3 regions of the Paenibacillus sp. FSL R5-0766 genome follow, and region 2 is predicted to be linked to each of the others. Evidence: predicted binding sites of a transcription regulator. Region 2 holds the regulator's gene; each other region holds the start of a gene.
What was found. The regulator LexA, encoded in region 2, represses DNA repair genes until DNA is damaged. The targets are predictions, from matches to a motif close to CGAACATATGTTCG.
Positions count from the first base shown of each region.

Region 1 (4,687 bases), 1.6 Mb from region 2:
TGATCATTTGAGCCGTCTCATGACGAACTTCCTGTTCTACGTTGGACAGTATGATACTGCGTGCGTCTTCCATGGTGAGGTTGGATATACGTTCCAACTCTGTCACCTGGTTTTTGTAAATCATTTCGATCTGCTGCTGAGTCTCATCAATTCGTTTCTCTTTGTTAGCCACTTGCTCTTCTTTACGTTCGAGTGATTCCAATTTTTTATCCAGCGACTCTTCTTTTTGCAACAATCGTCTTTCTTGTCGTTGAATTTCATTCCGACGTTCACGAGTGTCTTTTTCAGCTTCAGCGCGAATGCGATGGATTTCATCCTTCGCCTCCAGCACCGTTTCTTTCTTCAGTGCTTCTGCCTCTTTCTTCGCGTTCTCCACGATTTGTACGGCAGCTTGTTCCGCACTAGAGATTTTAGCCTCTGCAAGAGATTTGCGAATAAAATATCCTACTCCGAACCCAATGAATAGCGCGGCTGCAACGAGAGCGATCGTGATTGCAATTTCCATACTGTTCACCTCCTCGTTGGTTCCTCCAAGGCATTCCTTGGGTCAATTTGCAGTTTTCAAACCTTACATATGTTTGGGAATAACGAATACTCACGGCGATCCCCCGCCGATTTTCATTTCACATGTACATGTTTCCACGTACTATTCACTGTTTCCAGCGAACCCATAATTAAGAATGGTATAAATCTTAAGAAACCGAAACCGCTTTTTTGGAAGGAAAAAGGGTTGTCCATTTCTTACAGACTCATGTCCATTTTAGTATTTGACGAAAGAAATTGTCAAGAGAATGCAGTATAGAGACTCTAGTCTGCTAATCCCATAACAACGCTTCGTCATCTTCAGGGTCCCCAGCCTCATCTTCTTCAATTAAACAATTCACGACCCGGCGCACCATATCCATTGAAAAACCACGTCTCATTAGGAAGGGAAGCGTTTTATTTTTCTTCTCTTTGACGTCCCCTTTGACCTGATTCCATTTTTTGCGTCCTGCACTCAAGGCAGTCTCAAATTCCGCATCTGTACTGATCCCTTCTAGTGCCTCAACAATGAGATCATTGGCAATGCCCTTTTGCCGCAGCTCTTGCCTTATCCACAGTTTTCCCTTCCGCTTGCCCTCCATACGCTGTCTTGTCCATTCCTTCGCAAATAGATCGTCATCCACCAGGTTCTCCCGCTCAAGCCGATCCAGCGCCTCTTCAATCAAAGGTGCAGCAAACTCCTTCTGACGAAGTTTCTGACTTAATTCATGGCGTGTGCGCGGTTTATGCTCCAAAAAACGCAGAGACTGTGCATACGTCCGCTGTCGCTCGTCAGCTACAATGATTTCCTCCAGATCCTTCTTCATAAACGTATTACCTTGAGTCATCCTGTATTTAATCATCACATCTTCAAGAACCGTAATGGAGTGGATGCCAAAAGTGATTCGATAACGAGCTTGCCTGCTCTTCGTTCGTTCTACACGTGTAATAATAAGTTCTTCGTTGTCCGGAAATTGGGATAGGCCGTCCTGTTCTGCTTCTTCATATAAATCCTCGTCATGTTGATCCATTCTGGTCTCCCCTTTCATAACATTTTCATTCTGACTACGCCAAGCACACCTTCACATAGACAAAGAACACCAATAACACAAAAGACCGGGAACTCTGCCCGGCCTTTACTCCACAGTTAGCGTGCTAACAGCCCCTGTCCATTGGGACAGGGGCTGTTAGCACGAGTACTCCCACACTACAATCCATTATCCAGATTGATCCAAGCTCAATCAGATAAGTTTACGGAGTCCAGTGGGGAACACCCTCAGGATCCCTCCCTACAAGGAGGTTTCGAGAGATTACTCGTTGATTTCAAACAATTCTTGTTCTTCTGCTGCTTCTTTTTGTTGCTCTTCACTAGTTGGCGCAGGAACTGCAGTAACCAAGTTACTGGCTACACGAATTTTTTGTTCAATGATGTCAGCAATATCTTTATGCTCTTTCATGAACTGCTTTGCGTTCTCACGGCCTTGTCCTAAACGCTCGCCTTCGTAGGAGTACCATGCACCACTTTTATTAACGATGTCCAGCTCTGTACCAATGTCAATGATACTACCTTCTCTCGAGATACCCTCGCCATACATGATATCCACTTCCGCTTGTTTAAACGGAGGTGCCACTTTGTTTTTCACAACTTTAATACGAGTACGATTACCAATCATGTCATTGCCTGATTTGATACTCTCAATACGACGCACATCCAGACGTACTGTAGAATAAAACTTCAGAGCACGACCACCAGGTGTTGTTTCCGGGTTACCAAACATAACGCCGACTTTCTCACGAAGCTGGTTAATGAAGATTGCGATTGTTTTGGATTTGCTGATTGCACCAGACAGTTTACGCAGCGCCTGAGACATCAAACGCGCTTGCAAACCAACGTGTGAATCACCCATTTCGCCTTCAATCTCTGCTTTTGGAACCAATGCGGCTACAGAGTCAATAACGACGATATCTACTGCACCACTGCGAACAAGAGCTTCTGCAATTTCCAGCCCTTGCTCACCCGTATCTGGCTGAGACAGAAGCAATTCATCAATATTAACACCAAGTTTGCTTGCGTATTGTGGGTCAAGAGCATGCTCGGCATCGATAAATGCAGCTTGTCCACCCGCTCTTTGTACTTCAGCGATAGCATGCAATGCTACGGTTGTTTTACCAGAGGATTCAGGTCCATATATTTCAACAATACGGCCTTTAGGCAAGCCGCCTGTTCCTAATGCAATATCCAAAGCCAAGGAACCGCTGGGAATAATTTCCACATTCATATGAGTGGACTCACCCAGTTTCATGATGGATCCTTTACCAAATTGCTTCTCTATTTGACGGAGCGCCATATCAAGCGCGGCACGACGGTCTGACAATAAGCTCACACCCTTTACTGTTTATAAGATAATGATACCTTGTTTTAACACGTTTGCCAAGCTTTTTTTCGAACATACATTCGTTTTTTTTGTAAAGGCCGAGGCGCCTCTTCCTCAAGGAAACTTTCCATTAAACAGAAAAAAGAACCGTAAACAAGGCTGTAAAGCCTAATTCTACGGTTCTTCCGTCTTCCTTAATTATACTTGCTTGGAACTGTAAATGCAATCGAAGCGATTAACTAATCAATCCATCGCCACAAGTTTTTGCCATAAGCGATAGAGAATCGCTTTGGCTGAACGAATGCGAACCGTCTCGCGATTACCATTAATACGCAGCTCATGAATTTCCGTCTCTTTTCCACGTTCAGCAAGAGCGATGAAGACAAGTCCGGGTGGTTTGCGTTCCGAATATCCCGGTCCAGCTACACCGGTAACAGCCAAGCCAAAATCAGCATCGCCAATCATGCGGATCTGCTCAGCAAGCACTTTTGCAACCTCAGGGCTTACCGCCCCAGGTGCATCTTCACCTTCCAGATAATCATGAGGCACATTCAGCAGCTTTTCTTTAATTTCATTGGAGTAACAAACAATTCCACCTTTGAGCATTGATGCACTTCCGGGTACAGAGGTCAGACTTTGCATGACAAGCCCTCCTGTACAGCTCTCAGCAGCGCTCAGCGTCAGCCCCATGTCAGACATCATGGTTACAATCGTGTACTCTATAGGCACATCCTCGTTCGCGTAGAGATGTTCTGTCAAACGCTCCCGAATCTGAACCTCCATCGCATCCAGCTTCAGCTTCGCCTCTCCCTCACTCGCAGCCTTTGTGGAGACACGTACCGTAACTTCGCCTTCACTCGCGTAAGGAGCAATCGTAGGGTCTGTCTGCGCGTCAATCAGATCCAGAAGTCGATCTTCCAGAGCAGATTCACCAATACCTGCGAATTTCAGCATTCGGGAATAGATCGGCATCTCTTCAGTGAGTACATGCTGGAACAGCCAAGGTTTGACTTCCTGTTCAAACATTGGAATCAACTCTTTAGGTGGTCCAGGCATCACAACATAATATTTGTCATTGTCAGAAATCGCATTTCCAGCCGCAAGGCCTGTTTCGTTGGCCAGAGGTGTTCCGCCATCAATAACGATCGCCTGACGTCGGTTATTCTCTGTCATGTCCACATTACGATCTCTGAAAAAGCTCTCAATTTTGTCCATTGCCATTCGATCTGTATGCAGTTTCCGGTTAAGAACAGCTGCGAGCGCATCCTTGGTCAGATCATCTTGGGTAGGTCCGATGCCACCGGAAAATAAAATAACGTCTGCACGGCTCTGCGCAATGCGAATAGCTTCACTAAGCCGGTTCAGGTTATCCCCAACCACCGTTTGGAAATATACATCGATCCCCATCGCAGCCAATTCACGGGATAGGTATCTGGCATTGGTATTGACGATTTGTCCAAGCAGTAGCTCTGTGCCAACTGCAATGATTTCTGCCTTCATTGAGCATCCTCCTGTACACGTGGTGAGTGATCAAAGGGCAATAGGATAATTTCCTATTGCCCCTGACCCAATGCTTCCTTCATGATTACCCATTTAAGAACAAACCATTATGCTTTTGTAAAATGAAGCAGGTTTTTGTTTTTGATAAAGTAATCGATACCCGACCAGATGGTAATAAGCGCTGCTGCCCATACCGCGATAATATCAACGTGAATACCCGTGTATGAAAACGGGAAATTGTTCAACAGCAACAGCACAATCGCCACAATCTGCACTACAGTCTTCAGCTT
Region 1 covers NZ_CP150227.1:2,532,596-2,537,282, reverse strand. The annotation lists gene rny (ribonuclease Y) at 1-505, opposite strand, end outside; gene MKY66_RS11495 (regulatory protein RecX) at 816-1,553, opposite strand; gene recA (recombinase RecA) at 1,833-2,897, opposite strand; gene MKY66_RS11485 (competence/damage-inducible protein A) at 3,141-4,397, opposite strand; gene pgsA (CDP-diacylglycerol--glycerol-3-phosphate 3-phosphatidyltransferase) at 4,505-4,687, opposite strand, start outside.
Region 1: recA (recombinase RecA) is a predicted target of LexA. The motif match lies at 2,967-2,980, and genes of this name have one in related genera.

Region 2 (4,687 bases):
CAGCGTATTACCGAATACTCTCCAGAAGGTAGGGTCCTCAATGAACATTTTGAAGTACCTTAATCCAACCCAAGTTTCTCCAAATATACTTCCCCCGGGAACAAAACGTCTGAACGCAATCACATTACCAATCATAGGTCCATATTTGAAAATAAGGAGATAAATGATGGGAAGGATTAATAGTGAATACAGCTGCCAGTCTTTGCGAAACAAGGTTGCTGCCGTTCGTAATCTGCTCTCTTTACGTAAAGATGTCATGGTTAACGTTGTTTTAGCGGTTTCCGACTCCATGTGTTTTCACTCCGATCCAGGACTTGATAAGTAAGAGTAATTCATGTACAAACTCCATCGTTTCTCCTCTTGTAGAAGACAACAACTCCTTTAACTTCACCCCCACTACCAAATAGATAATTGCTGAATGTAAGCGATATCAATTTGATGTATTATGTAGAATCACACAATCCAAGGTGCTTCACATCATTCATTAGCACTTACTAAGTGGTGTGATCTCCAAATCAAAACAAGCTTTTTCAAAATATTAAGCGCTTACAATCAATCGAAAATAATTAGCAATAACTCCCTGCTTCCATTTAATGATGTAAGTCAAAAAGAAATTGCTTTAGGACAATCTAAATACTAGTCATACTAGTATGTTAGTTATATTTTAATCCAGCTTCCCCCTAATTTCAATAACTTTTAGCAAAATAAATGGAGATCTCTTTTAACAAGGTAATTTAGTCAACAAGCTCAAATAAAAAAACATTGGAAACTTCAAGAACGACATTATCGTTCATTGAAGCTTCCAATGTTTCAGGGTGCTGAGGAAAGATGTTATAGCTGATCTGCTTAGAAATTAGCTATAAGCTGATTTAATTCCGATAAATGCGTTATTTCATGGTCTGGCGCATACGTTTCATTGTTGGTCTTATGCTCACGGTTAATCCATACGGATTGGATGCCAGATGATAAAGCACCACGAATATCAGTCGTTAACTTGTCTCCAACCATCATGCTCTCTTCGGGTTTAACACCCAGTTTACTCAAAGCATGTTCAAATATCGACGGATCTGGTTTTCCTTTTCCGAAGTTACCCGAGATAATAATCTCATCAAAGAAAGGAGTCAATTCAGGTACACCATCCAACTTTTCTTGTTGCAAAGCAGGACAACCGTTTGTTAACAATAACAGTTTGTACTTTCCTTGTAACTGACGCAAGGTATCCATCGTTTCTTCGTATACATGAGGTCTGGATCTCCGTTCTACTCCAAACTGCGCAGCAAGTTGTTCAGCAAGATCTTCCCGATCTATACCCAACTTCAACAAGCCACGACGCCAGGATTCTTTACGGTATACTGGAGCAAGCTGCTCCAACTGACGGAACTCAGGTTGATCCCCACCAGTAAAGTTAGCCCAAAGGCCTTCAAACGGATTGATTCCAATCATTTTGGTAAAAGGAAAGGTTTCATATGATTCATACAGCCCACGTGCCTCATTACGAACAGCTTCTTCAAGTTCTTCTGGTTTGACCCCAGTCTCTTGCGCTGCGATTAGACAAGTCTCATGAAAAGCTTCTCGAACACTACGCTCATCCCATAATAAAGTATCATCCAGGTCGAACAAAATCGCTTTTAACGCCATTCCGATCATCTACCCCTTTATGCAATAATTACTTTTCGACGGTTTCCACGGTGATCTGGTGTGCTTTTGCAAATTTCAGCAAACGTTCTGCAATCGCATCTGTATCGTAACGGTTCAATAACTTGGTAAACACCCATCTTTTCCCGCGACTGTTATGTTCGATAACAACTGTACCTGGTTCAATTCTGAATTTGACGATATCGTCAACCCCAATTGAACGTTCACGATTACCCTTCGTCGTTATAATCCGATTACTGCTAATCTTGATGTATGGACGGCGAAGCATGAAGATGACTGCCAAAAATACGTAAAGCAGCATGGTCACCCAGTCCCAAGTTGTCATTGGAGCTTGCACAAGGAATGTGCTCATAAACAGATACAAAAAGGCGAGACCGATCAAAAATATTGGGAACAACAAGCTGCGTCCCTTAAAGACTTCTTCACCTGGTGTACCTGTGATTGGTTGACCACTTTTTTTGCGTTGCTGATTTAACTGCTTGGAATTTTTCTTAACCGTTCTCTCGAACGAACGCGACATGAGAATCCCCCTTATGTGTCTTTGTATCGGCTTACATAACTGTAAACCAACATTTCCCCCTATAAATTGCACACTCAAAATAACAGGAAGAAACCTAAATATCATAATGATATCATTAGGTTTCGTTAGTGTTTGAGTTTGCCTTGGTGGCCTTTGTCATTCTCCTCATCAACAATCTCAATGGTATCCAGTTGTTGTCTGAAATTACTGCGAATATTGCTCAAATAAATCTCTCTTAGCTCGGCACGTTCAGCAAGTTCTTCCTCCGACAATCCAGTGGACTTTTGCTTACGAGCCAATTCGTTAATGCGTGCTACCAGACTATCTATATCCAAGCTTGTCCCCTCCAAAAATACAAAGTCATATTAACTTTGCCATTATAAAGGCTACTTGTCAAGCTGACACGCGCTAACACTCATTGATGTGCATTTTATTCTGCAAATTGCGGTAGAGCTAGTACTTGTCCCACTTGGATGGAAGTTGTATGAAGTTGATTCACTTTCTTAATTGCTTCTATATAAATACGTGTATCCATATTCGTCGGTTTATGTTCCAAAGAAATACTCCATAATGTTTCCCCTTGTGAAACAGCTATCTTTCCTCCAGGCAGAACATCATTCTCATTGCCGGCAAATACAGTTAAAACGGTGCTGCATCCAATAAATATAATCATAGAGGTAATGGCTACCTTTAACATCCATGAAGAAATCTTGAAACGCGCTAAAACCTTCTTGTAGTTCCCTATGTTAGACTTCACCAGTTCCGAATTCATCGGTTCATAAATGCTTTGATAAGTAGAATATCTCATTAAATACCCGCCTCCAAACGTTTGTTCCTATCTGTTGAAATCAATATAACACGAACACTTGTTTTGTTCAATAGATTTTTAGAACAATTGTTCGCTTATTTTTCGAAGGGAGATATATCATATATGAAGTTCTTTTGCAAAGCATTTGCACATTTGCAGTATTATGCTCTGGATTTTGGACAGATGCTGTTCTAAAAGTTAAAAAACACTGATTTAATGCTATTTTATTTAGAACTTATGTTTGTACGAACGGAGGTTCTATGTTATAATTTTCCCAAACGTTACTAAAATGGGGTTGATACGGTATGTCGAAGATATCCAGCAGGCAGCAGGCTATTCTGGAGTTTATACGAAATGAAGTCCGGTTGAAGGGGTATCCTCCTTCCGTACGGGAAATTGGTGAAGCGGTTGGACTAGCTTCCAGCTCAACAGTACATGGACATTTGGATCGTTTGGAGAAAAAAGGTTTGATCCGACGCGACCCTACCAAGCCAAGAGCCATTGAGCTTTTGAGCCAGGAAGAATCTGAGCATTCTCATCAATTTGCTCATAGCGTTGCACGTATTCCTGTCGTTGGTAAAGTTACAGCCGGGGTTCCAATCACTGCAACCGAGAACATTGAAGACTACTTCCCTCTTCCTACACATTATGTAGGCGAACAAAAAGTGTTTATGCTTTCAGTAGTCGGAGATAGTATGGTGGAAGCTGGAATCGTTAATGGAGATTACGTTATTGTCCGTCAACAGCAAACTGCTGATAACGGTGATATCGTCGTTGCAATGACTGAAGACGATGAAGCTACAGTGAAAACGTTCTATAAAGAGAAAGATCATATTCGCCTTCAACCGGAGAATGCGACCTTCGAACCTTTACGTTTGAAACATGTTAGTATTCTGGGTAAAGTCATTGGCCTTTTCCGAGATATTCATTAATATTTAACTTGAGTAACAAACTAGATGTAATGAAATACGAAAGAGGTTGTCCTGATCAACAGGACAACCTCTTTTTTTCATGTTTTTTTGCGGCCAATTATTCACTGCGTTTCAGAACACTCTTGTGATGCGAGAACACATCAAAGCTCTGTTGTCCGTGATATGAGCCCATACCGCTCTCTCCTACACCACCAAACGGGAGATAGTGTGAAGTCATATGAGAAAGTGTGTCATTAATACATCCCCCACCGAAGGATACTTGATTCAGAACCTGATCCTGCAGTTGCTCATCCTGTGTGAAGAGATATAGCGCCAATGGTTTTGGCCGGCGAACAATCTCATCCAGCATAGGATTCAGGTCACTGTACGTAAATACAGGAAGAATCGGACCGAAGATTTCTTCTTGCATGACAGCCGATTCCCAGTTCACATCCCCAAGTACAGTTGGCTCAATCAGCAACTGCTCACACACAGACCGTCCACCTATCAGCGTTTTCCCATCTGTAAGGAACTTCGACAACCGATCAAAGTTACGCGCGTTAACAATATGCGGAAAATCAGCGTTCTGTAACACATCATCCCCAAATTTATCTTTGATCTCTGCGCCAATCAGATTGATCAATTCGTCATGAACTTGTTCATGTACAAGCAAATAATCCGGAGCAACGCATGTTTGCCCCGCATTCAGGAATTTACCACGAACAATACGTTGGGCCACCAGCTTCAGATCTGCATCACTATGGACAATAGCAGGACTCTTACCACCCAACT
Region 2 covers NZ_CP150227.1:4,139,976-4,144,662, forward strand. The annotation lists gene MKY66_RS17760 (ABC transporter permease subunit) at 1-291, opposite strand, end outside; gene MKY66_RS17765 (HAD family hydrolase) at 847-1,638, opposite strand; gene MKY66_RS17770 (hypothetical protein) at 1,667-2,176, opposite strand; gene MKY66_RS17775 (DUF896 domain-containing protein) at 2,302-2,511, opposite strand; gene MKY66_RS17780 (LysM peptidoglycan-binding domain-containing protein) at 2,607-2,984, opposite strand; gene lexA (transcriptional repressor LexA) at 3,290-3,916, shown strand; gene MKY66_RS17790 (aldehyde dehydrogenase) at 4,014-4,687, opposite strand, start outside.

Region 3 (4,687 bases), 730 kb from region 2:
CAGCAGCGCTCCTGCAATGTTTAATACAACATGGGAGGCTGCGACAAATTTGCCTGCGGATGCTCCGCCCGCGGCAGCAATCACAGCGGTGATGCAGGTCCCCACATTGGACCCGATCACAATGGCGATGCCGATCTCCACAGGTAATACTCCTGTGGCTGCGAGCGTAATCGCCATGCTAATGACAGCTGCGCTGCTGTGAATGAGCGCTGTCAGACAGGCACCTGCCAGGAAGCCCCACCACAAGCTGTCGGCCGAGCGGTCGAGAAACCATTGAAATACGCCCATGCTCCGCAAGGGTAAGGCAATGGATTGCATCACTTGAATGCCTGTCATAACAAGTGCAAATCCCGCAGCTGCGAGGAAGCTGTACTGGATGTTAAACAGAGTCTGTCGCGTACGTTCAGGAGCGGCCAGATTGCGTTCACCAAGAACAACAAACAGGGCCCAGCCCGTTAGAGACAGGACGAGTAGCGGCAGGGAAGCACGGCCGATCTGCAGTCCCACCAGCTCCGTTGTCAGGCATGTCCCGATGTTGGTGCCGAGGATGATTCCAAGTGTGCGTCCATAGGTAATTAATCTGGCATTAGCCAGTCCAATGGTGAGTACGGTGACCGCAGTACTGCTCTGTAACAGGGCCGTTGCACCTGCACTGAAGGCCATGCCTTTCCATGGAGCAGAGGTAGCCCGATTGAGCCAACCCGCCAACATGGGCCCAGCCATGCGCTGCAAGGCCGTTTCCATCAGCTTCATGCCACCAAAAAAGATAATAAGCCCATAGAGTAGGGGCAATATAACATCTCTAAACATACAAAATCATTCCTTCCGTCCGGTTCCTTAACTCATCCTATGAGTAAATAAAGACAACCATGACAAGCCTAAAGGAATTCAGAGGGAAGCGACCTAAATTACCCCACCCCAATTCGAAAGATACGGTGATTCGTGCAAACGCAGCGAAGAAGACGAAATCGAATCTGAAGAAGCGAAGCGTGCGCCTTTGTGTCCGGATTTTCCCTTTAGGAAAGGGGAATCAAAAAAATCTGGAGACAACAGCGATCAGAGGAACAAATCGTCGCTGTAGTGTCACTCATACAGCGCTTAAAGTAACAGCTTAGCGCCAACATGCTCTCAACTGCCCCACCCCAATTCGAAAGATACGGTGATTCGTGCAAACGCAGCGAAGAAGACGAAATTGTTACCGAAGAAGCGAAGCGCTCGCCTTTATCCCCGGATTTTCCCTTTGAGAAAAGGGAGTTCAAAAAAATCTGGGGATAACAGCGATCAGAGGAACAATTCGTCGCCGTAGCGTCTCCTTTGCACCAAACCTATCTTTTCAACTAACTATGAAAGAAGTGGATCTACCTTGCCATCAGTTACACTCGAACGCAGTCGCAAAAAGCGGCTAGAACATGCACATCCATGGATATTTAACAATGAAATTGCCTCTGTTGACGGAAACCCGGAGCCGGGAGATCTGGTCAATGTATTGAATCATCAAGGTCGCTATCTGGCGACAGGATATTACAATCTCGCATCTCAGATCACGGTAAGAGTTGTATCTTATCAACCGCTGGAGTCCGAACAGATGGATACGGCGTTCTTTGCAGCGCGTTTCCGCGATTGCTTGCGTCATCGGGAACGTTTTATCCAGGATGGAGAGGCATACCGCCTCGTTTATGGCGAAGCAGATTTTCTGCCAGGATTGATCGTTGATCGATTTGGCAGCGTCCTCGTTGTACAGTTGCTTACACTTGGCATGGATCATTGCCGTGAAGCCATCGTACAGGCACTCATTGAAGTAATGCAGCCAGAAGGCATATATGAGCGCAGTGATGTCTCAATTCGTGAACTGGAAGGTTTGGAGCAGACCAAGGGTCCACTGTACGGAGAGTGCCCACGACATGTCACCGTTACAGAAAATGGACTACTCATTAAAGTGGATATCGTGGAAGGACAGAAGACAGGTTACTTCTTCGACCAACGCGAGAATCGTGCAGCCATCGAACCGCTCATGAAGGGTTGGGGCTACAAGAGTGGAATCACACTACAAACGACTGAGCAGGATGGCACAGAGCAGCTCTTGCCTGTGAATAAAAGCGGTAAAGTAGTTACATTCCCTTATTGGGATGGTGCCACTGTGCTGGAGTGCTTCTCACACACAGGCAGTTTCACGTTGAATGCTTGCAAGTATGGAGCCAAAAAAGTGACTTGTCTTGATATTTCGGAGCATGCCATTGAGAGTGCACGAACAAATGTGGAGCTGAACGGTTTTACCGACCGTGTTGAGTTCGTAGTTGCTGATGCATTCCAGTACTTGCGTGAACAAGTGAAAGGGCTGGATGAACGTACCGTACGTGCACGTGCAGGCGAACAGAAAGTAGATACATCCAAAGCGCTGGCAGCTGGCGGTAAAACATTTGATGTCGTCATCCTTGATCCTCCTGCATTTGCCAAAACGAAATCAGCAGTCAAAGGTGCATGCCGTGGATATAAGGATATCAACCTGCAAGGAATGAAACTGGTTAATGAGGGCGGATATCTGGTGACAGCCAGCTGTTCGTATCACATGCGTCCTGACCTTTTCCTGGATACGATTGCGGATGCAGCGGAAGATGCAGGCAAAGTGCTGCGTCTAATTGACTGGAAGGCAGCAGGTAAGGACCACCCGCAAATTTTAGGCGTGGATGAAGGACATTACCTGAAATTTGCTATTTTCGAAGTGCGTAGTAAAAAGAATTAGAAGAGTCTGGTTTCACTTTTTTTAATCTCTCGTGAGATAAAGTGAATTTTAAATGAATGATACTTTTGGCAAAAAGTCCACAGTGTGGTAGCTGCGGGCTTTTTGCTGTTTGGCTGTGTTAACGGAGATGATCTCCGTTTTTACCGGATAGTGGCAAACGTATGTTCCGAACCAAGTCAGATATGTTATACTGGGAATTAAAATCTTGTACGTGTAGTTTGGAGGATTAGACATGTCCGTTCGTTTTGTTATTGGCCGGGCAGGCAGCGGCAAAAGCTCGCTGATTACCCGGGAAATTACAACCCTGCTTCAACAAGAACCGCAAGGTAAACCTTTGATTTTACTCGTTCCGGAACAGAGTTCCTTTCGCACAGAGCAGGCATTGGTGTCTTCTGGAGCAATTAAAGGTACCATGCGTGCAGAAGTGCTCGGCTTTCGCCGTTTAGCCTATCGTGTAATGCAGGAAGCAGGTGGTTCTGCTCGTATTCCGATCGGAGCCGAAGGCAAAAAGATGCTGCTCTACAAGGTCATCCAGCGCCGTAAGGAAGAATTGAAGTTGTTTGGTGCATCCGGCAGCCAGCTGGGTTTTATAGGTGAATTAAATGACTTATATAGTGAATTTAAACGTTATGAAGTTGATCCATCATTGCTGGAAGAAGGGCTGTCTGGAGGGAATACCTCATCCACTTCGCCGATTCTGGAGGACAAGTTGCATGACTTGAATCTGATATATCGTGACTATGAACAGGAACTGACCCATTTATATATTGATGATGAAGACACGTTGACTGAGCTGACAGATCGTTTGTCGGAAAGTGCATTGCTGCAGGATGCCCAGATCTGGATTGATGGCTTTCAGGGATTCACGCCACAGGAGATGAGTGTGATCGGTCGGCTGATGTTGCAGTCCTCTTCCGTGACGATTGCACTGACACTGGATCGTCCTTATGATCACGGCGCACTGCCTGGAGAACTGGAACTGTTCTATCCCACAGCGAGTGCCTATGCGCGCCTGAAAGGGATGGCTGACGAACTGGGTATACCGAGTGATATAACCGTGCTAGATTCGGAGATTCCACCGAGATACAAAGATCGTCCGGGACTTGCTCATCTGGAGGCTGGTTTCGACCGGCGAATTCGTTGGAAAAGTGAAGGCCTTGATTCCGGAATCCGACTGGTTGCAGCGGAAAACCGACGAGCTGAGATGGAGGGGGCACTGCGTGAGATGCGGCGCCTGGCACAAAACGAAGGTGCGCGTTACCGGGATATGGCAGTACTTGTCCGGCAGTTGGATACCTACGCTGATATAGCTGAACCTCTATTCAGGGATTATGGCGTACCCGTCTTTCTGGACCGCAGAAGAAATGAACTTCATCATCCATTGTCCGAGTTTATCCGTTCTGCACTGGATATTGTTCGGCGCCACTGGCGTTACGAGGATGTATTTCGCTGTGTCAAAACGGATCTGCTACTTCCGCGTGATGGTTCCATCACTCGTGAAGATATGGACCAGCTTGAGAATTATGTACTGGCTTGTGGTATTCACGGGTATCGCTGGACTGATGGCAAACCATGGAAGTATGTACCAAGCCTGTCGCTGGAAGACAACGGTCAGGATGGCCGTAGTCGAGGACGGGACCAGATGCTTTCTCTAATGGAGAGCTGCCGAACGGTCATTACAGATTCCTTGGGTGTTTTTGAGAAACGAATGAAAAAGGCAAAGACAGCCAAAGCCCAGTGCGAGGCACTATACAGATTGCTGGAAGATGCTGAGATCCCATGGAAGCTGGAGAACATGTCTGCTGAAGCTAAGGCTCAAGGTGACCCCGAACGGTCGAGAGAACATCGGCAGATGTGGGGAGCTGTGCTGGATTTATTGGATCAGATGGTTGATATGATGGGGAATGAACGGCTGGATATCACGCTGTTTGCCGGGATGATTGAGAC
Region 3 covers NZ_CP150227.1:4,872,372-4,877,058, reverse strand. The annotation lists gene MKY66_RS21145 (Na/Pi symporter) at 1-810, opposite strand, end outside; gene MKY66_RS21140 (class I SAM-dependent rRNA methyltransferase) at 1,364-2,740, shown strand; gene addB (helicase-exonuclease AddAB subunit AddB) at 2,973-4,687, shown strand, end outside.
Region 3: addB (helicase-exonuclease AddAB subunit AddB) is a predicted target of LexA. The motif match lies at 2,895-2,908, and genes of this name have one in related genera.